One region of the Streptomyces sp. NPDC026246 genome, then DNA from elsewhere that is predicted to be linked to it. Evidence: riboswitches for the same ligand, from Rfam matches in the RefSeq annotation. Region 1 holds a riboswitch; the other holds the start of a gene.
What was found. A riboswitch is a leader RNA that binds a small molecule or an ion and turns the genes downstream of it on or off. The one in region 1 is predicted to bind thiamine pyrophosphate.

Region 1 (9,411 bases):
GGCTCGACGAGCGCAAGGGCATCCGGGCACCGCTCGTGCCGCTCGCGCTCGGCGGAGCCGCGATGGTCGTCGCCGGGTACGTCCGGGGCGCCGAGGGTGCCTGGGTCGCCATGGCGCTCACGGCGCTGGCGGTACTGGTCTGGCGCATGACGGAACCGCCGGAGAACTACCTCCGGGACGTCACCGCCGGTGTCTTCGCGGCGTTCTACGTGCCGTTCCTCGCGACGTTCGTGACGATGATGCTCACCGCGGACGACGGGCCGCAGCGGGTGCTCACCTTCCTGCTGCTCACCGTCGTCAGCGACACGGGCGCCTACGCCGTCGGCTGGCGGTTCGGCCGGCACAAGCTCGCGCCGCGCATCAGCCCCGGCAAGACCCGCGAGGGTCTGCTCGGCGCGGTCTCCTTCGCCATGGTGGCGGGGGCGCTGTGCCTGCAGTTCCTCATCGACGACGGGGCGTGGTGGCAGGGACTGGTCCTCGGCCTCGCGGTCGCCGTCAGCGCCACGCTGGGCGACCTCGGCGAGTCCATGATCAAGCGGGACCTCGGCATCAAGGACATGGGCACGCTCCTGCCGGGGCACGGCGGCATCATGGACCGGCTCGACTCGCTGCTGCCGACCGCTCCGGTGGTGTGGCTGCTGCTGGTGCTCTTCGTGGGTTCCGGCTGAGGCGAGCGGTGTGACGCGTGGGCCCCCGTCCGGCAGGACGGGGGCCCACTGCCGTTGCGGGCGACTTCGGGGAGCCGAGGTGGGACGATGCACCTGTACCTCCCGAAGGAGGCCGCCATGGCCGTCATCCGAGAGAGCATCGACGTGGACCGCCGTCCCGAGGAGGTGTACGCCTACGTCACGGACGCCCCGCGCATGCCGGAGTGGCAGCTGAGCGCCGTGTCCGCCGAGTGGCTGGACGAGGGGCCGGTGGGGGTGGGGACCCGGGTCCGGGTCAGGCGGCACGTCGGCCGCGACCGGATCGTGCCGATGACCATGGAGGTCACCGAGTACGACCCTCCGCACAGCTGGGGCATGCGCACGGTGGACGGACCGGTCCGGGCCCGCGTGCACGGCGAGGTCGAGCCCCTGGACGAGGGGCGCCGTTCCCACGTCACGATCGACGTCGACTTCGAGGGCCACGGCATGGGCAAGGTCCTGGTCCCGCTGGTCGTCCGCGCCCAGGCCCGTAAGGAACTCCCGCGCAACGAGCGGCTGCTCAAGGACCGGCTGGAGCGGCCCGGGGCCTGAGACGTCCCGCGCCCCCCGGCACCGCCGTGACCGCTCGGCACCGCCGTGACCGCTCGGCGCCGCCGGGGGACGCCCGGCTCCCGGGCCGTCATCGGGCCGCCCGAGCCGGTCGACGCCGGCAGTCGCCACCCGCGGGTGAGTGCCCCCAGCCCGCTCGGGCCCGGCAACGGGAATCGATCTGCGACACTGGGGGAGTTATGCCTGCACCCGGAGAACTCACTTTCGTCGCCCCCCGCGGAGCCAAGAAGCCGCCGCGGCATCTCGCCGATCTCACTCCTGCCGAGCGCAAGGAGGCCGTCGCCTCGGTCGGGGAGAAGCCGTTTCGTGCCAAGCAGCTGTCGCAGCACTACTTCGCGCGGTACGCGCACGACCCGGAGCAGTGGACCGACATCCCCGCCGGCAGCCGTGGCCGGCTGCAGGAGGCGCTGCTGCCCGAGCTGATGACCGTCGTGCGGCATCTGTCCACCGACCAGGGCACCACTCGCAAGACCCTGTGGCGGCTGTTCGACGGGACGCTCGTCGAGTCCGTGCTGATGCGCTACCCGGACCGGGTGACCATGTGCATCAGCTCGCAGGCCGGGTGCGGGATGAACTGCCCGTTCTGTGCGACCGGGCAGGCCGGTCTCGACCGGAACCTGTCCACCGCCGAGATCGTGCACCAGATCGTCGACGGCATGCGCGCCCTGCGCGACGGCGAGGTCCCGGGCGGTCCCGCGCGGCTCAGCAACATCGTGTTCATGGGCATGGGCGAGCCGCTCGCGAACTACAACCGGGTCGTCGGGGCCATCCGCCGCCTCACCGACCCCGAGCCGGACGGGCTCGGGCTGTCGCAGCGCGGCATCACCGTCTCCACCGTCGGTCTCGTCCCGGCCATCCACCGCTTCGCCGACGAGGGCTTCAGGTGCCGGCTGGCGATCTCCCTGCACGCCCCGGACGACGAGCTGCGCGACACCCTCGTGCCGGTCAACACCCGGTGGAAGGTGCGCGAGGTGCTGGACGCCGGGTTCGAGTACAGCGCCAGGTCCGGGCGGCGGCTGTCCATCGAGTACGCGCTGATCCGGGACATCAACGACCAGGCGTGGCGTGGCGACCGGCTCGGCCGGCTCCTCAGGGGCAAGCCGGTGCACGTCAACCTGATCCCGCTGAATCCCACGCCGGGCTCCAAGTGGACCGCCTCCCGGCCCGAGGACGAGAAGGCGTTCGTGGAGGCCATCGCCGCCCACGGTGTGCCGGTGACGATCCGGGACACCCGTGGTCAGGAGATCGACGGGGCGTGTGGTCAGCTCGCGGCCACCGAACGGTAGTCTGATCGCCGTATCCACATCTGCATATTCCGACAGGGGAGCGCCACAGCGCTGAGAGTGCGGCACGGCCGCAGACCCTCCGAACCTGGCCCAGGTCATTCTGGGTAGGGAGATCGGTCACCACTCGAGCTGTTGCGCCCTGCCCGGGACCACGGAAGTCCCGGGCAGGGCCGCGTCTTCTCCTGGTCACCCCAGGAGGAATCCAGTGAGCATCAACGCAAAGCGCCTGACGGCCGCCGTCGTCGGGCTGGGCCTGGCCGGCACGCTCGCGGCGTGCGGGTCCTCGGACGGCGGTCAGGGGTCGGGCGACTCCAAGACCGTCACGCTCGTCAGCCACGACTCGTGGGCCGCCTCCAAGGACGTCGTCGCGGCCTTCGAGAAGCAGTCCGGCTACAAGGTCAGGGTCCTGGAGGACGGCGACGCCGGGCAGGCCGTCAACAAGGCCATCCTCACCAAGGACAACCCGCAGGGCGACGTCTTCTTCGGCGTCGACAACACCCTGCTCTCCCGCGCCCTCGACAACGGCCTGTTCCAGCCGTACGAGCCGAAGGGCTCGGACCGCATCAAGCCCGAGTACCGCGTCGACCAGGCCGAGCACCGGGTCACGCCCGTCGACACCGGTGACGTCTGCGTCAACTACGACAAGAAGTACTTCGCCGAGCACAAGCTCCAGCCGCCGCGGACGCTCGACGACCTGGCCGACCCCCGGTACAAGGACCTGCTGGTCACCGAGAACGCCTCGTCGTCCTCGCCCGGCCTCGGCTTCCTGCTCGGCACCGCCGCGAAGTACGGCGACCGGGGCTGGGCGGGCTACTGGAAGAAGCTCAAGGCCAACGGCGTGAAGGTCGTCGACGGCTGGGAGCAGGCCTACAACGAGGAGTTCTCCGGCTCGGCCGGCGGCAGAAAGGCCAAGGGCGACCGGCCGCTCGTCGTCTCCTACGCCTCCTCCCCGCCCGCCGAGGTCGTCTTCGCCGACCCGAAGCCGGACACCGCCCCGACCGGCGTCGCCGAGGGCACCTGTTTCCGGCAGGTCGAGTACGCGGGGCTGCTCGACAACGCCGGGAACACCAAGGGTGGCAAGGCCCTCCTCGACTTCCTGATCAGCAAGAGGTTCCAGGAGGACATGCCGCTCAACATGTTCGTGTACCCGGTGACCGAGGGCGCCCAGGTGCCGCCGGAGTTCGTGAAGTACGGGCCGCAGGCGAAGGATCCGGAGACCATGGACCCGGCCAAGATCGCCGACCACCGTGACCAGTGGGTCAAGTCGTGGACCTCGCTCGTACTGAAGTAGCCGCCCGCAGGCGGGGCGCGGCGGCGCGGTTCGGTCTGCTGGCCGTGCCCGTCGCGTTCTTCGCGGTCTTCTTCGCCTACCCCGTCGCCGCGATCGTCGCGCGCGGTCTGAGGACCGGCGGGGCCTGGCACCCGGGGCGGATCGGGGCGGTTCTGGGGCAGTCCGACGTACGGCACGTGCTGTGGTTCACCACCTGGCAGGCCCTCGTCTCCACCGCGCTCACGCTGCTGATCGCGCTCCCCGGCGCGTACGTCTTCGCACGCTTCGACTTCCCGGGCAAGCAGGTGCTGCGGGCGGTCGTGACCGTCCCGTTCGTGCTGCCGACGGTCGTCGTCGGTACGGCGTTCCTGGCGCTGGCCGGGCGCGGCGGCCTGCTCGGCGAGCTGTGGGGCGTACGGCTGGACACCACGGTGTGGGCGATCCTGCTCGCCCACGTCTTCTTCAACTACGCCGTGGTCGTGCGGACCGTGGGCGGGCTCTGGGCGCAGCTCGACCCGCGGCAGGAGGAGGCCGCGCGGATGCTCGGCGCCTCCCCGGCGACCGCCTGGCGGAAGGTGACCCTGCCCGCCCTGGCCCCGGCGGTGGCCGCCGCCGCGCTGATGGTCTTCCTGTTCACCTTCACCTCCTTCGGTGTCGTCCAGATCCTCGGCGGGCCCACCTTCTCCACCCTGGAGGTGGAGATCTACCGGCAGACGTCGGAGATCTTCGACCTGTCCACGGCGGCCGTGCTGACCCTGATCCAGTTCGCCGCGGTGGGCGCGGTCCTCGCCCTGCACGCCTGGACCGTGCGGCGGCGCGAGACGGCCCTGCGGCTCGTGGACGCGGCGGTGACCGCGCGCCGCCCGCGCGGGGCCGGGCAGTGGTCGCTGCTGGGGGGAGTGCTCGCCACCGTCGCCGTGCTGATCGTGCTGCCGCTGGCCGTGCTGGTGCAGCGCTCCCTCGGCGCCCCCGGGTTCGGCTACTACCGGGCGCTGACCCGCCAGGACGGCGGCATGTTCCTGGTCCCGCCGATCGAGGCGGTCGGCAACTCGCTGTCCTACGCCGTCGCCGCCACCGCCATCGCCGTGCTGGTCGGCTCGCTGGCCGCCGTCGCGCTGACCCGCCGGGACGCGGGGCGATTCGTGCGCGGCTTCGACGCGCTGCTGATGCTGCCGCTCGGGGTGTCCGCGGTGACCGTCGGCTTCGGGTTCCTGATCGCGCTCGACGAGCCGCCGCTGGACCTGCGGTCCTCGTGGATCCTGGTTCCGCTCGCGCAGGCGCTGGTCGGGGTGCCGTTCGTGGTGCGCACCATGCTGCCGGTACTGCGGGCGGTGGACGTGCGGCTGCGGGAGGCGGCCTCGGTGCTGGGGGCCTCGCCGTGGCGGGTGTGGCGGGAGGTGGACCTGCCGATGGTGCGGCGTGCTCTGCTGATCGCGGCCGGGTTCGCCTTCGCCGTCTCCCTCGGGGAGTTCGGGGCGACGGTCTTCATCGCACGGCCAGACAACCCGACCCTGCCGGTGGCGGTGGCACGGTTGCTGGGTCGGCCCGGTGACCTCAACTACGGCCAGGCGATGGCCCTTTCGACGATTCTGATGGTGGTGTGCGCCGTGGCCCTGCTGGTGCTGGAGAGGCTGCGCACCGATCGGACGGGGGAGTTCTGATGCTGCTGGCTCTGCACGAGGCGACGGTCCGGTTCGGCGGGCGAGCCGTGCTGGACGCGGTCGGCCTGGGGGTCGCCGAGCACGAGGTCGTGTGCGTCCTCGGGCCCAGCGGCAGCGGCAAGTCGACGCTGCTGAGGGCGGTCGCCGGGCTGCAGCCGCTGGACGCCGGGCGGATCCTGCTCGACGGGCGGGACCAGGCGGGGGTGCCCGCGCACCGGCGGGGCGTCGGGCTGATGTTCCAGGACCACCAGCTGTTCCCGCAGCGGGACGTCGGCGGGAACGTGGCGTTCGGTCTGCGGATGCACGGCGTGTCGAAGGCGCAGCAGGCCGAGCGGGTACGGGAGTTGCTCGAACTCGTCGGGCTGCCCGGCGCGGCTCGCCGGGCCGTTGCCGCGCTGTCCGGCGGGGAGCAGCAACGGGTCGCGTTGGCCCGGGCGCTGGCCCCCAACCCCCGGCTGCTGATGCTGGACGAGCCGCTGGGGCAGCTCGACCGGTCGCTGCGCGAGCGGCTCGTCGTCGAACTGAGGGAGCTCTTCGGCCGGTTGGGCACGACCGTGCTCGCCGTGACGCACGACCAGGGGGAGGCCTTCGCGCTGGCCGACCGGGTCGTGGTGATGCGGGACGGCCGGATCGCCCAGTCCGGTACGCCGCTGGAGGTGTGGCAGCGGCCGGCCGACGCGTTCGTGGCCCGCTTCCTGGGCTTCGAGAACGTCGTCCCGGCCACCGTCGGCGCGGAGGCCGCCGACACGCCGTGGGGCAAGGTGCCGGTGCCGCCGGACGCGCCGCAGGGCACCCGGACGCTGCTGGTGCGGCCCGCCGGTGTGCGGCTGGTGCCCGCCGGCCAGGGCCTGCCCTGCACGGTGACCGCCCGCACCTTCCGGGGGACCCACGTCGCCGTCCACCTCCAGCCCGAGGACGCCCCCCGTCTGGAGGCGGCGTGCGCGCTGCGGGCGGCGGCACCCGCCGTGGGGGAGCGGGTCGGGGTGGAGTTCGACGGGGCGGAAATCGTGGTGCTCGACTGAGCGCCGGCGCCTAGGGTTCCGGGCATGACGCCACTCCCGCACGAGCGCTACTGCGACGAGATCGCCCACCAGGTCGGCCAGTTGAGGTCGGTGGTGACCTCCGGGGCCGACCTGTCCGCCGCCGTGCCGACCTGTCCCGACTGGTCGCTGGAGCACCTGGTGCGGCACACCGGAGGCGCCCTGCGCTGGGCGGAGCTGCTGGTACGCACCCGGGCCGGGGACGACGTGCCCGAGGAGCGGGTGCCGGGGGGCGCCGGACCTGACCCGTCGGGGGACGCCGCCGCGCTGGACGCCTGGCTGGCGGAATCCGGCGAGCGGCTCGTCGCCACCCTGCGCGAGGCCGGGCCCGACGCCGAGGTCTGGGGCTGGGCGGGGATCCTCACCTCGGGATTCTGGGCCCGTCGCATGACCCACGAGATCACGGTGCACCGCGCGGACGCGGCCCTCGCCGCCGGGCTGCCCTACGAGGTCGCGCCGGACGTGGCCGCCGACGCGATCGACGAGTGGCTGCAGATCCTCCGCCACGCGCAACGGACGCAGCCGGACGCCCCGGTGGCCGAACTGCGCGGCGCGGGCCGCAGCATCCATCTGCACGCCACCGACACCGGTCCGGAACGGAACGCCGAGTGGCTGATCGAACTCGCCGAGGACGGCGTCCGCTGGCACCGGGGCCACGCGAAGGCCACGGTGGCCCTGCGCGGGCCCCTCACCTCCGTGCTGCTGGCCTTCTATCGCCGGCTTCCGCTCGACGCACCGGAGGTGGAGGTGCTCGGCGACCGGGCGCTGCTGGAGTTCTGGCTGGAGCGGGCGACCTTCAGCTGAACGGGACGTGGCCCGCCCCCGGTCGGGGACGGGCCACGGCGTTGCGGCGTGCGGGCGTCAGCTGTCGCTCTTGGCCCGGCGGCGCATGCCGAAGAACACCGCGCCACCACCCACGACGACCAGGGCCGCCGCGATGCCGGCGATCAGGCCGGTGTTGGAGTCGGCGCCGGTCTCGGCGAGGTTCGACTCACCGGCCGGGGCGGGCGCGTTGCCCGCGGGCGCGGGGCTGCCGCTCTCCGAGGGGTTCGGAGCCGGAGCCTGGGACTCCTCGGCCGGCTTCGAGGGGGAGGCCGACGGGGCCGACGGGCTCGGCGTGGCCGTGGCCGGCGTGGTCGCCGGGGGCTTCTCCTCCTCCTTCTTGCAGGCGGTGGCCGGGGTCACGAGGTTGGGCTTGATGTCCTCGTCGACGTACGAGGCGGCCTTGACGTGGATGCGGTACTCGGCGTTCGGCTTCCACTCCTCGGCGAAGGTGATGGTGGTGCCCTTGCGGGAGCCCTTGACCACCTGCTCGCCGACCTTCTTCGCGTCGGCGCCGTTGTTCTGCAGGTAGACGGTGACCGTCGCCGGGATACCGGCGGGGTCGACGTCGGTGACGGCGATGACGCCCTTGGCGCCGTCGCACTTGGCCTCGGCCGAGAACTCGCTGATGTCGCAGGCCAGTGCGTTGCCGGCGGCGCCGAACGCGAGCGCGGCGGAGGCCGAGACGACACCGAGGGCACGCACGGTGCGTGCGAGGCGCGGGGACGTACGGCGGGATACGGACAGAACTGCCACGTTTGTCCTTTGCAGGGTGCGTAAAGAGGGGGGTGGTGGGCGGTGTTGACTGAGCATCAGCACCACCGGGAGGCTCCCAGGTCTATAAGTGGCCCATAAGCAGTGTCAACGCATATGCCACACGCGGGGACCGGCTTTGCCTTCTTATTAACCGCCGAGACGTTTCAACGCCTCGGGGGCCTCCTCGATTCGCTCCACCAGAGCGATCCGCGACTCCATCGAGCGGCCCTCGGCCAGCGTGCGCAGCAGCGGCCAGGCGGGCAGCGTCCGTGTCCAGTGGTCCCGGTCGACGAGCACCATGGGCGTGGGCTCGCCGCGCGACTCGTAGTAGTTGGGCGTCGCGTTGTCGAAGATCTCCTGCAGGGTCCCGGCGGCGCCGGGCAGGAACACCACGCCCGCGTTCGAGCGGGCCAGCAGCCCGTCCTCCCGGGTGGCGTTGGCGAAGTACTTGGCGATGTGGGAGGCGAACGCGTTGGGCGGTTCGTGGCCGTAGAACCACGTCGGGATGCCGACGGAGCGCCCACCGCGCGGCCACCGGGAGCGGACCTCGAAGGCGGCCGTCGCCCAACGGGTGATCGACGGGGTGAAGTGCGGTGACCCGCCGAGGAGTTCGAGTGACTCGGGGAGCATGCCGTCGTCGAACGGGGCGGCGTACGCACCGAGGTTGGCCGCCTCCATGGCGCCGGGGCCGCCGCCGGTGGCGACGGTGAACCCGGCCCGGGCCAGCTCCCGGCCGAGCCGGGCGGCGCCCGCGTAAGTCTCGGTGCCGCGGGCCATCGCGTGGCCGCCCATCACGCCCACCACCCGGGCGCCGGTGAGGAGTTCGTCGAGCGCGTCCGAGACGGAGTCGTCGTGGACGGCGCGCAGCATCGAGGCGTGGATGTCCCGGTCGGCCTTCGTCCGCTGGAACCAGGCGTAGGCGAGGGCGTCGGGCGTGGCCTCGTAGCCCTTGGCCAGGGACGCGAACAGCTCCTCCGGCGAGTACAGCAGACCGCGGTAGGGGTCGAAGGGCAGGCCCGGGACCGGCGGGAAGACCAGGGCGCCGTCCGCGCGGACCTTCGCGGCGGCGTCCTCGCGCATCGCGCAGCCGAGGAACACGGCCCCCGTCGTGTCCGTGCCGAGCAGTTCGCGCGTACGGTCCGTCAGGTCCACGGCCTGCACGCGGTACCCGGCGAGTGTGCCGCGCGCCGAGACGGTCGCGTCGAACTCCTCGAGGGTCTCTATCTCACGGTCGTCGTGGTGGGCCGCATGGGCGGGCATCGTCTGCACCCTGCCCATGCTGGCACAGCCTCGGTCAGCCCTGGACGGCCGCCGGATCCA
Region 2 (9,411 bases), on a different contig from region 1:
CCGGGCGCCCGCGTCCAGGACCTGGTCGAGGTTGCCGAGGTCGATGCCGCCGATGGCGAACCAGGGACGGTCCGTGCCGAGACCGGCCGTGTACCGGACCAGGTCCAGGCCGGGGGCGTGCCGGCCGGGCTTGGTGGGGGTCGGCCAGCAGGGGCCGGTGCAGAAGTAGTCCACGCCCTCCTGCCGGGCGGCCGCGGCGGCCTCGGGCTCGGCGTGGGTGGAGCGGCCGATCAGGACGTCGTCACCGAGGACGGCCCGGGCCGCGGGGACCGGGAGGTCGCCCTGGCCGAGGTGCAGGACGTCGGCGCCGGCGGCGTGGGCGACGTCCGCCCGGTCGTTGACCGCGAGCAGCTTGCCGTGCCGGGCGCAGGCCTCGGCGAACACCTCCAGGTGCGCCAGCTCCTCGCCGGCCTCCATGCCCTTGTCGCGCAGCTGCACGATGTCGACGCCACCGGCGAGGACGGCGTCCAGGAACGCGGGGAGGTCGCCCTGGCGCTTGCGGGCGTCGGTGCAGAGGTAGAGCCGGGCGTCGGCGAGTCGGGCGCGGGCGGTGGTGGCGGTGGTGGTGCCGGTCATGCGAGTCCCCCTCGGTGTCGGTGGCGCGGACCCCCTCCGCCTGCCCGTGCGGAGCATGCGGGCGTCGGGGCCCGGTGGTCGGCGCGGGCCGGCCCGCCCGTACGCCGTGGGCGGGCGCGGGCGCGGTTACCCGGCCGGTGGCTGCGGGCGGCCCCGCGCACCCGCCCGCTGCGCGTGAGCGGAAGGCCCGTGCAGGCCGGTGCGGTCCCGTCCCCGGGCGGCCCCGCCCCGCCGAGGGCCCCGGCCGGGCGTCCGCGTCCCGTCCGGGACCGACTCGGGCACCCTACGCGGACCCGACCCGCGTCCGCCCGCCGTGGCCGGTGAACGGACACGGCGCGGGATCCTTGGGGGGCCCTGAAGAGCACAGCCGGGGTGCCCGCGGGGCCCGTGGACAGGCACCGCCGGAACGCTCGCGGGGCCCCAGAACGGGCACGGCCGGGATGCTCGCCAGGCCCACAGGCACCGGCTGGGATGCTCGCCGGCCCATGGAGAGGCACCGCCGGAATGCTCGCGGGGCCCGAGAAAAGGCACGGCCGGAATGCTCGCCTGGCCCGTGGACAGGCACCGCCAGGATGCTCGCTGGGCCCGTAAACAGACACCCGGAATGCTCGCGGGGCCCGAGAACGGGCCCGGCCGGAATGCTCGCCAGGCCCCTGAACAGGCACCGCCCGGAATGCTCGCCAGGCCCCTGGACAGGCACGGCCCGGGCCGGGCCGTGGCCACGAGGGCCACGGACCCGCACCGGCGGCTGCTCGGATCCGGCGCCGCTCGCGCGGCGCCGGACGGTCGTCCGGTCGGATCCGGGTCAGACCGCGAGCGCCTGCGCGCGGCGCTTCACCTCCGTGCCGCGATTCTCGCTGAGCGCCTGCGCCGGGGTGCCGGGCAGGCTGGGGTCGGGGGTGAAGAGCCACTCCAGCATCTCTTCGTCCTTGAAGCCGTCGTCCCGCAGGAGCGTCAGGGTCCCGGTGAGGCCCTTGACGACCTTGTCCCCGTCGATGAAGGCGGCGGGGACGTGCAGCGCGCGGTTCTCACCGCGGCGTACGGCGATGAGCTGGCCCTCCTTGACCAGCTGTCGCACACGCGTCACCTCGACGCCGAACTGCTCGGCGATGTCGGGGAGGGTGAGCCAGGCGGGGACGAGAGCATCGATCTTTGCGTCAATCTCGGTCACGGTGACAAGCCTGCCATCCGCCACCGACAGTCGGAAACCGACCCGGTCCACCCGGGCGCTCCGGCCCGCCCCGCCCGGGCCCGGCGCTCAGGCCGTGGCCGCCTTCATCGGCCGGGCCGGGTCCGCCAGCAGCACCCGGTTCATCGGCGTGCCCGACTCGATCAGGCGGCGGCCCTGGGCCAGGTCCCGGGGACGGCCCACCGCGAGCAGCGCGACCAGCCGCTCGTCCCGCAGCCAGCACGCCGTCCAGGCCGGGCCGGAGGGGTCGCCCCGCCACAGCAGCGCGTCGGCGGCCGCGTGGTGCCCGGCGTACTGCACGAACCGGCCGAACTGCTCGGACCAGAAGTAGGGCACCGGGTCGTATACCGCGGGCGGCTCGCCCGAGGCCCCGCCGACGATGTTCGCGGCGACCGTGCGCGGCCCCTGCAGGGCGTTGTCCCAGTGGTGCACCAGCAGGCGCTCGCCGTAGCGGCCCGAGGGGAAGGAGGCGCAGTCGCCGACGGCGTACACGTCCGGCACGCGGGTGCGCAGGTGCGCGTCGGCGACGACCTCGCCGTGCGCGCCGAGCTCGACGCCGGACCCGGACAGCCAGGCCGTGGCGGGGCGGGCGCCGATCCCGACGACGACCGCCTCCGCGGGCAGCCGCGAGCCGTCGTCCAGGACCACCGCACCGGGCTCGACCCGCTCCACGCGCGCGTGGGTGCGCAAGGCGGCGCCCGCGTCGGCGTACCAACGGGCCATCGGCGCGGCGACCTCGGCGGGCAGGGCGTCGGCGAGGGGACGGCCGGCGGCCTCCACGACGGTCACCGAGCAGCCCGCCTCGCGCGCGGCCGTGGCGAACTCCGCGCCGATCCAGCCCGCGCCCACGACCACGATCTCGTGCCGGGCGGCCAGCACCGGCCGCAGCCGCTCGGCGTCGTCCAGGGTGCGCAGCAGGTGCACGCCGGGCACGCCCTGCGCGCCGGGCAGCCGGACCGGCTCGGCGCCGGTCGCGATCACCAGGACGTCGTAGGGCACGGGCCCGGTCTCGGTGTCCAGCTCGTGGTCGCCGGGGCGCAGGCCCAGCACCTCGCAGCCGAGGCGCAGTTCGATGCCCAGGGCCTCGAAGTCCACGTCGAAGGCGGAGCCCTCGGCCTTGCCGAGCAGGACCGCCTTGGACAACGGCGGGCGGTCGTAGGGCTGGTGGGGCTCGGCGCCGATGAGGCTCACGGTGCCGGTGAAGCCCTGTTCGCGCAGGGCGACCGCGGTCTGCACCCCGGCCATGCCCGCGCCCGCCACGACCACGCGCCGCGGCGCGGACGGGCCTGGTTCCTGCGTCTGCTCGCTCACCTGATCACCATAGACACCTGACGTTTCGTCAGTCAGTGGCCCTGCGCCGTGACCTGCTCCACAACGCTGGTGCCGCTGCCCTGCCGGGACTCCCACTCCCAGGTCTCCTCCAGCCGCACCCGGCCGTCGGGCAGCTCCACGACCGTCGAGACGCAGTGCCCCGAGGCGGTGGTGCCGTCCCGCCTGAGCTGGACGTAGCGGAAGTCGAGCCTGTCACCTTCCCGGATACCCACGAGATGCCCGCGTACGACGTCCCCGCCCGCGTAGTCGGCCCAGATCTCGCCCTCCCGCTCGTGGTAGCTGAACCGGGTGCGGGTCCCCACCTGGCCGGGTGCCTGGTCGGCGACCGGGGCGAGGACGAGACCGTCGAGGGATCGGGCCATGGGGAAGGCTCCCTTACTGCGGCGTGCGGGATCGGGCTAGGGTGGCCAACGTAGAGCACTCGCGGGAGCCCGGACGCACCGGGCTGAGAGGGAGGCTGGCGGCCTCCGACCGTACGAACCTGATCCGGGTCATGCCGGCGAAGGGAGGGGCTGGACGCCCATGTCGCGCACGTCCACCACGTCAGACGTCCTGGTCGTCGGGGGCGGGATCATCGGCCTGGTCACGGCCTGGCGGGCCGCGCAACGCGGGTTCGCCACGGCCGTGGTGGATCCCGAGCCCGGTGGCGGAGCCGCCCGGGTCGCCGCCGGGATGCTGGCCGCCGTCACCGAACTGCACTACGGCGAGCAGACCCTGCTGGGGCTGAACCTCGCCTCCGCCCGCCGCTACCCGGAGTTCGCGGCCGAGCTGACCGAGCTGACCGGGCACGACCTCGGCTACCGCCGCAGCGGCACCCTGGCCGTGGCCCTCGACGCCGACGACCGCGCGCACCTGCGGGAGCTGCACGCCCTCCAGCAGCAGTCGGGACTGGACTCGCAGTGGCTGTCGGGGCGGGAGTGCCGCCGGCTGGAGCCGATGCTCGCGCCGGGGGTGCGCGGCGGGCTGCGGGTCGACGGCGACCACCAGATCGACCCCCGGCGCCTCGCCGCGGCGCTGCTCGCCGCCTGCGAGCGGGCCGGGGTGGTCCTGCACCGGGCGTGGGCCGAGCGGCTCACCGTGGCACGGGACCGGGCCGCGGGTGTGGTCACCGACGACGGGACCGCGCTGGGCGCGGGGCAGGTGGTGCTGGCCGGGGGCAGCTTCAGCGGCCGGCTCGCGGGCGTCCCGGACGAGGTGCTGCCCCCCGTGCGGCCCGTGAAGGGCCAGGTGGTGCGGCTGACCATGCCGGCGCGGCACGGGCCGTTCCTGAGCCGCACCGTGCGCGCGGTCGTGCGCGGCAGCCACGTCTACCTGGTGCCGCGCGAGAGCGGCGAGCTGGTGATCGGGGCGACCAGCGAGGAGCTGGGCTGGGACACCACCGTCACCGCGGGCGGCGTCTACGAGCTGCTGCGCGACGCCCACGAGCTGGTGCCGGGCATCACCGAACTGCCGCTCACCGAGACCCGCGCCGGGCTGCGCCCCGGATCCCCGGACAACGCCCCGCTGCTCGGCCCGACGGCTCTGGACGGGCTCCTGCTGGCCACCGGACACCACCGCAACGGCGTGCTGCTCACCCCGGTGACCGGCGAGGTCCTGGCGCACGCCCTGGCCACGGGCGAACTGCCCGCCGAGGCCCGCCCCTTCACCCCGGAGCGCTTCCGCGCCGTCACCGCACTCCAGGAGCAGCCCGCGTGAACATCTCCGTCAACGGCGAGTCCCGCCACGTCCGCCCCGGCACGGCCCTCGACACGGTCGTGGAGTCCCTCACGACCTCGCCCTCGGGAGTGGCCGCCGCCCTCAACGAAACCGTCGTCCCGCGCGCGCAGTGGCCCGCCACGCCCCTGTCCGAGGGGGACCGCGTGGAAGTCCTCACCGCCGTCCAAGGAGGCTGACCATGGCCGACGATCCGTTCGTCCTCGCAGGCACGTCCTTCACCTCCCGCCTGATCATGGGGACCGGCGGGGCGCCCAGCCTGGACGTGCTGGAGCGCTCCCTGGTCGCCTCCGGCACCGAGCTGACGACCGTGGCGATGCGCCGGGTGGACGCCTCCGTGCACGGCTCGGTGCTGTCCGTCCTCGACCGGCTCGGCATCCGGGTGCTGCCCAACACGGCGGGCTGTTTCACCGCCGGCGAGGCCGTCCTCACCGCCCGCCTCGCCCGCGAGGCCCTGGGCACGGACCTGATCAAGCTGGAGGTCATCGCCGACGAGCGCACCCTGCTGCCGGACCCGATCGAGCTGCTGGACGCGGCCGAGACGCTGGTGGACGACGGCTTCACGGTGCTGCCGTACACCAACGACGACCCGGTGCTCGCGCGGAAGCTGGAGGACGTGGGCTGTGCGGCGATCATGCCGCTCGGCTCGCCGATCGGGTCGGGGCTGGGCATCCGCAACCCGCACAACTTCGAGCTGATCGTGGAGCACGCGCGTGTGCCGGTGATCCTCGACGCGGGCGCCGGGACGGCCTCGGACGCGGCCCTGGCGATGGAGCTGGGGTGCGCGGGCGTGATGCTGGCCTCGGCGGTGACGCGGGCGCAGGAGCCGGTGCTGATGGCCGGCGCGATGCGGCACGCCGTGGAGGCGGGCCGGCTGGCCCACCGGGCGGGCCGGATCCCGCGGCGGCACTTCGCCCGGGCGTCGTCGCCGGTCGAGGGCGTGGCCGCGCTGGACCCGGAGCGTCCGGCGTTCCGTTAGGTCCGTTGGGCACGTCTTCCCGGGGACACGTCACAGGTCCGCTGCAGTCCCGCCCCGAAGACGGCCGGGAGGCGGGGGCTGTCGGTCACGGCTCGTACACTCGCCTGCGTGGACACGACCCTTCAGGACCCCTTGGTCGGGCAGGTGCTCGACGGCCGGTACCGCATCGACGCGCGGATCGCGGTCGGCGGGATGGCCACGGTCTACCGGGCCGTGGACACCCGGCTCGACCGGGTCCTCGCGCTCAAGGTGATGCACCCCTCGCTCGCGGTCGACGGCTCGTTCGTCGAGCGGTTCATCCGCGAGGCGAAGTCGGTGGCCCGGCTGGCCCACCCGAACGTGGTGCAGGTCTTCGACCAGGGCACCGACGGCGCGTACGTCTACCTCGCGATGGAGTACGTCGCCGGCTGCACCCTGCGGGACGTGCTGCGCGAGCGCGGGGCGCTGCAGCCGCGTGCCGCCCTGGACATCCTGGAGCCGGTGCTGGCCGCCCTGGGAGCCGCCCACCGGGCCGGGTTCGTGCACCGCGACATGAAGCCGGAGAACGTGCTGATCGGGGACGACGGCCGGGTGAAGGTCGCCGACTTCGGCCTGGTCAGGGCCGTCGACACGGTGACCAACACCACCGGCACGGTCCTCGGCACGGTGTCGTACCTCGCTCCCGAGCAGATAGAGAACGGCACCGCGGACCCCCGCGTCGACGTCTACGCGTGCGGCGTGATGCTCTACGAGATGCTCACCGGTGACAAGCCGCACGACGGGGACTCCCCCGCCGTGATCCTCTACAAGCACCTGCACGAGGACGTCCCGCCGCCCTCGGCCGCCGTGCCGGGTCTGGCGTACGAGCTGGACGAGCTGGTCGCCTCGGCGACGGCCCGCTCCGCGGAGGTCCGCCCGTACGACGCGGTGGCCCTGCTCGCGCAGGTCCGCGACGGACGCGCCCGGCTCACCGGCGACCAGCTGGACGCGGTGCCGCCGCAGGCGCTGGCGTCGGACCACGACAACGCCGACGACCGCACGAGCGTGATCCCGCGTGCGCTGACGACACCGCGCCCGGGATCCTCCGGCCGGGACGGCGCGGCGCCCGAGGCGGAGCTGAACCGCACCAGCCGTCTGGCGTCCCCGCCGCCGCTCCCGCCGTCACGGCGCCGGGCGGTGCCGCGCGGCCCGCTGGCGGTCGTCGTGGCCCTGCTGCTCGTGCTGGGCGTGGGCACGGGCGTCTGGTACATCAACTCCGGCCAGTTCACCGAGGTCCCGCCGCTGCTGGCGAAGACCCAGGACCAGGCCGAGGACCGGTTGCGGGACGCCGGGCTGGAGCTGGGCAAGGTCGAGCACGCCCACAGCGACACCGTCGAGCGCGGCCGGATCATCAGCAGCGACCCCAGGACCGGGACGCGCATCCGTGGCAACGACTCGGTGGGCATCACCGTCTCCGACGGCCCCGCCACCGTGCGGGTGCCCGCCCTGGCCGGCCGGAAGCTGGCCGAGGCGCGGTCCCTGCTGAAGGACGACGGGCTGGAGCCCGGCATGGTGACCCGGGAGTTCAGCGAGGACGTGCCGCGTGGCGCGGTCGTCTCCGCCGAGCCGGCGGACGGCACCAAGGTGCGCGCGGGCACGGCGGTGGCGCTCGTCGTCAGCAAGGGCAGCCCCGTCGACGTCCCGGACGTCACCGGCGACGATCTGGCCGACGCCGAGGCGGAGCTGAAGGAGGCCGGCCTCAAGGTGAAGGTCGCCGAGAAGCAGGTCACCTCCTCCGAGTACGACAAGGGCGAGGTCGCCGGACAGAACCCGGGCGCCGGCGGCCGGGCGGCCGAGGGCGACACGGTGACGCTGACGGTCTCCAAGGGGCCCGAGATGATCGAGGTCCCGGACGTGGTGGGCGACAACGTCGACGACGCCACCCGGGAGCTGGAGGAGGCGGGCTTCCAGGTCGACGAGGACCGCGGGCTGCTCGGCCTGTTCGGTGACACCGTCGAGGGGCAGTCCGTCGAGGGCGGCGAGCGTGCGCCCAAGGGTTCGACGATCACGATCGAGATCAGGTGACGGCCGCGGGCGCGGGGCCCGCGGCCGGAGCGGGGCCGCGGGCATGACACCCTGAACGGGTGATTGCTCAGCTGCCCGGCCCGTCCCGCAACCCCGTGGGCGGCCATGTCCCCGTGGCCGGCGGTCTCCACCGTGTCGGCCTGTCGTACGCCCGTGACCTGGCGGCGGAGGCCGTGCAGGTCTTCGTCGCCAACCCCCGCGGCTGGGCCACCCCGGCCGGGAACCCGCAGCAGGACGAGGCGTTCCGCGCGGCCTGCGAGGCCGGCGGGATCCCCGCGTACGTGCACGCCCCCTACCTGATCAACTTCGGCTCGCACACCGAGGCGACCGTCGAGCGGTCCGTGCAGTCGCTGCGGCATTCGCTGCGGCGCGGACGGGCGATCGGCGCGCGGGGCGTGGTGGTCCACACGGGCAGTGCCACCGGCGGCCGGGAGCGGCCGGTGGCGCTGCGGCAGGTCCGGGAGCACCTGCTGCCGCTGCTGGACGAGCTGACCCACGACGACGACCCGTTCCTGCTGCTGGAGTCGACCGCCGGCCAGGGCGCGTCACTGTGCTCGCGGACCTGGGACTTCGGCCCGTACTTCGAGGCGCTGGACGCCCATCCGAAACTGGGTGTCTGCCTGGACACCTGCCACGTGTTCGCCGCCGGGCACGACCTGACCGGCCCCGACGGGATGCACCGGACACTGGACCTGCTGGTGGACACCGTCGGCGAGGGCCGGCTGAAGCTGATCCACGCCAACGACTCCAAGGACGTCGCGGGCGCGCACAAGGACCGGCACGAGAACATCGGCGCCGGCCACATCGGCGAGGACCCGTTCCGCGCGCTGATGACCCACCCGGCGACCGAGGGCGTGCCGCTGGTCATCGAGACGCCGGGCGGCAAGCAGGGGCACGCGGCGGATGTGGAGCGGCTGAAGAAGCTGCGCGACGGCTGACGCAGCCGCGACGGCCTGCGGACGTCCGCCGGCCGTCTCAGAGCCCGGGACCGTCCCCCGGTTCCTCCTGGTAGGAGTAGCGCTGCTCGCGCCAGGGGTCGCCGATGTTGTGGTAGCCGCGCTCCTCCCAGAAGCCGCGCCGGTCGGCGGTCATGTACTCCACGCCGCGCACCCACTTGGGGCCCTTCCAGGCGTAGAGGTGGGGCACGATCAGCCGGACCGGGAAGCCGTGCTCGGCGGTGAGCAGTTCGCCGTCCTTGTGGGTGGCGAACACGCTCTGCTCGGAGGCGAAGTCGGCCAGCCGCAGGTTGGAGCTGAACCCGTACTCGGCCCACACCATCACATGGGTGACGTCGTCGGCGGGCGGTGCGAGGTCGAGGATGGTCCGGGCGGGGATGCCGCCCCACTCGGCCCCCAGCATGCTGAACTTGGTGACGCAGTGCAGGTCGGCCAGCACGGTGGTGTGGGGCAGCGCCGTGAACTCCTCGTGCGTCCAGCAGTGCTTGCCGCCGGCGGCGGTGGCGCCGAAGACCCGGAACTCCCAGCGCTCGGGCCGGAACTTGGGGACGGGGCCGTAGTGCGTGACCGGCCAGCCGCGCTGTACGCGCTGTCCCGGGGGCAGCGCCGGCTGCACCGCTCCT

Region 2: it holds a riboswitch for thiamine pyrophosphate, as region 1 does, so the genes downstream of both, thiO (glycine oxidase ThiO) here and ACZ4M5_RS29195 (thiamine ABC transporter substrate-binding protein) in region 1, are expected to answer to the same signal.

What each region holds. Positions count from the first base shown of each region.
Region 1 covers NZ_JBVHPJ010000014.1:82,198-91,608, forward strand. Annotated here, with positions in the region: gene ACZ4M5_RS29180 (phosphatidate cytidylyltransferase) at 1-668, shown strand, start outside; gene ACZ4M5_RS29185 (SRPBCC family protein) at 786-1,238, shown strand; gene rlmN (dual-specificity RNA methyltransferase RlmN) at 1,436-2,542, shown strand; TPP riboswitch at 2,567-2,671, shown strand; gene ACZ4M5_RS29195 (thiamine ABC transporter substrate-binding protein) at 2,748-3,833, shown strand; gene ACZ4M5_RS29200 (ABC transporter permease) at 3,809-5,473, shown strand; gene ACZ4M5_RS29205 (ABC transporter ATP-binding protein) at 5,473-6,495, shown strand; gene ACZ4M5_RS29210 (maleylpyruvate isomerase family mycothiol-dependent enzyme) at 6,520-7,317, shown strand; gene ACZ4M5_RS29215 (LAETG motif-containing sortase-dependent surface protein) at 7,375-8,082, opposite strand; gene ACZ4M5_RS29220 (LOG family protein) at 8,239-9,360, opposite strand; gene ACZ4M5_RS29225 (VOC family protein) at 9,386-9,411, opposite strand, start outside.
Region 2 covers NZ_JBVHPJ010000010.1:36,119-45,529, reverse strand. Annotated here, with positions in the region: gene thiE (thiamine phosphate synthase) at 1-576, opposite strand, end outside; gene ACZ4M5_RS24225 (Rv2175c family DNA-binding protein) at 1,382-1,747, opposite strand; gene ACZ4M5_RS24220 (NAD(P)/FAD-dependent oxidoreductase) at 1,835-3,076, opposite strand; gene ACZ4M5_RS24215 (avidin-fold protein) at 3,109-3,459, opposite strand; TPP riboswitch at 3,511-3,622, shown strand; gene thiO (glycine oxidase ThiO) at 3,620-4,792, shown strand; gene thiS (sulfur carrier protein ThiS) at 4,789-4,989, shown strand; gene ACZ4M5_RS24200 (thiazole synthase) at 4,992-5,789, shown strand; gene pknB (Stk1 family PASTA domain-containing Ser/Thr kinase) at 5,898-7,832, shown strand; gene ACZ4M5_RS24190 (deoxyribonuclease IV) at 7,892-8,770, shown strand; gene ACZ4M5_RS24185 (sulfite oxidase-like oxidoreductase) at 8,808-9,411, opposite strand, start outside.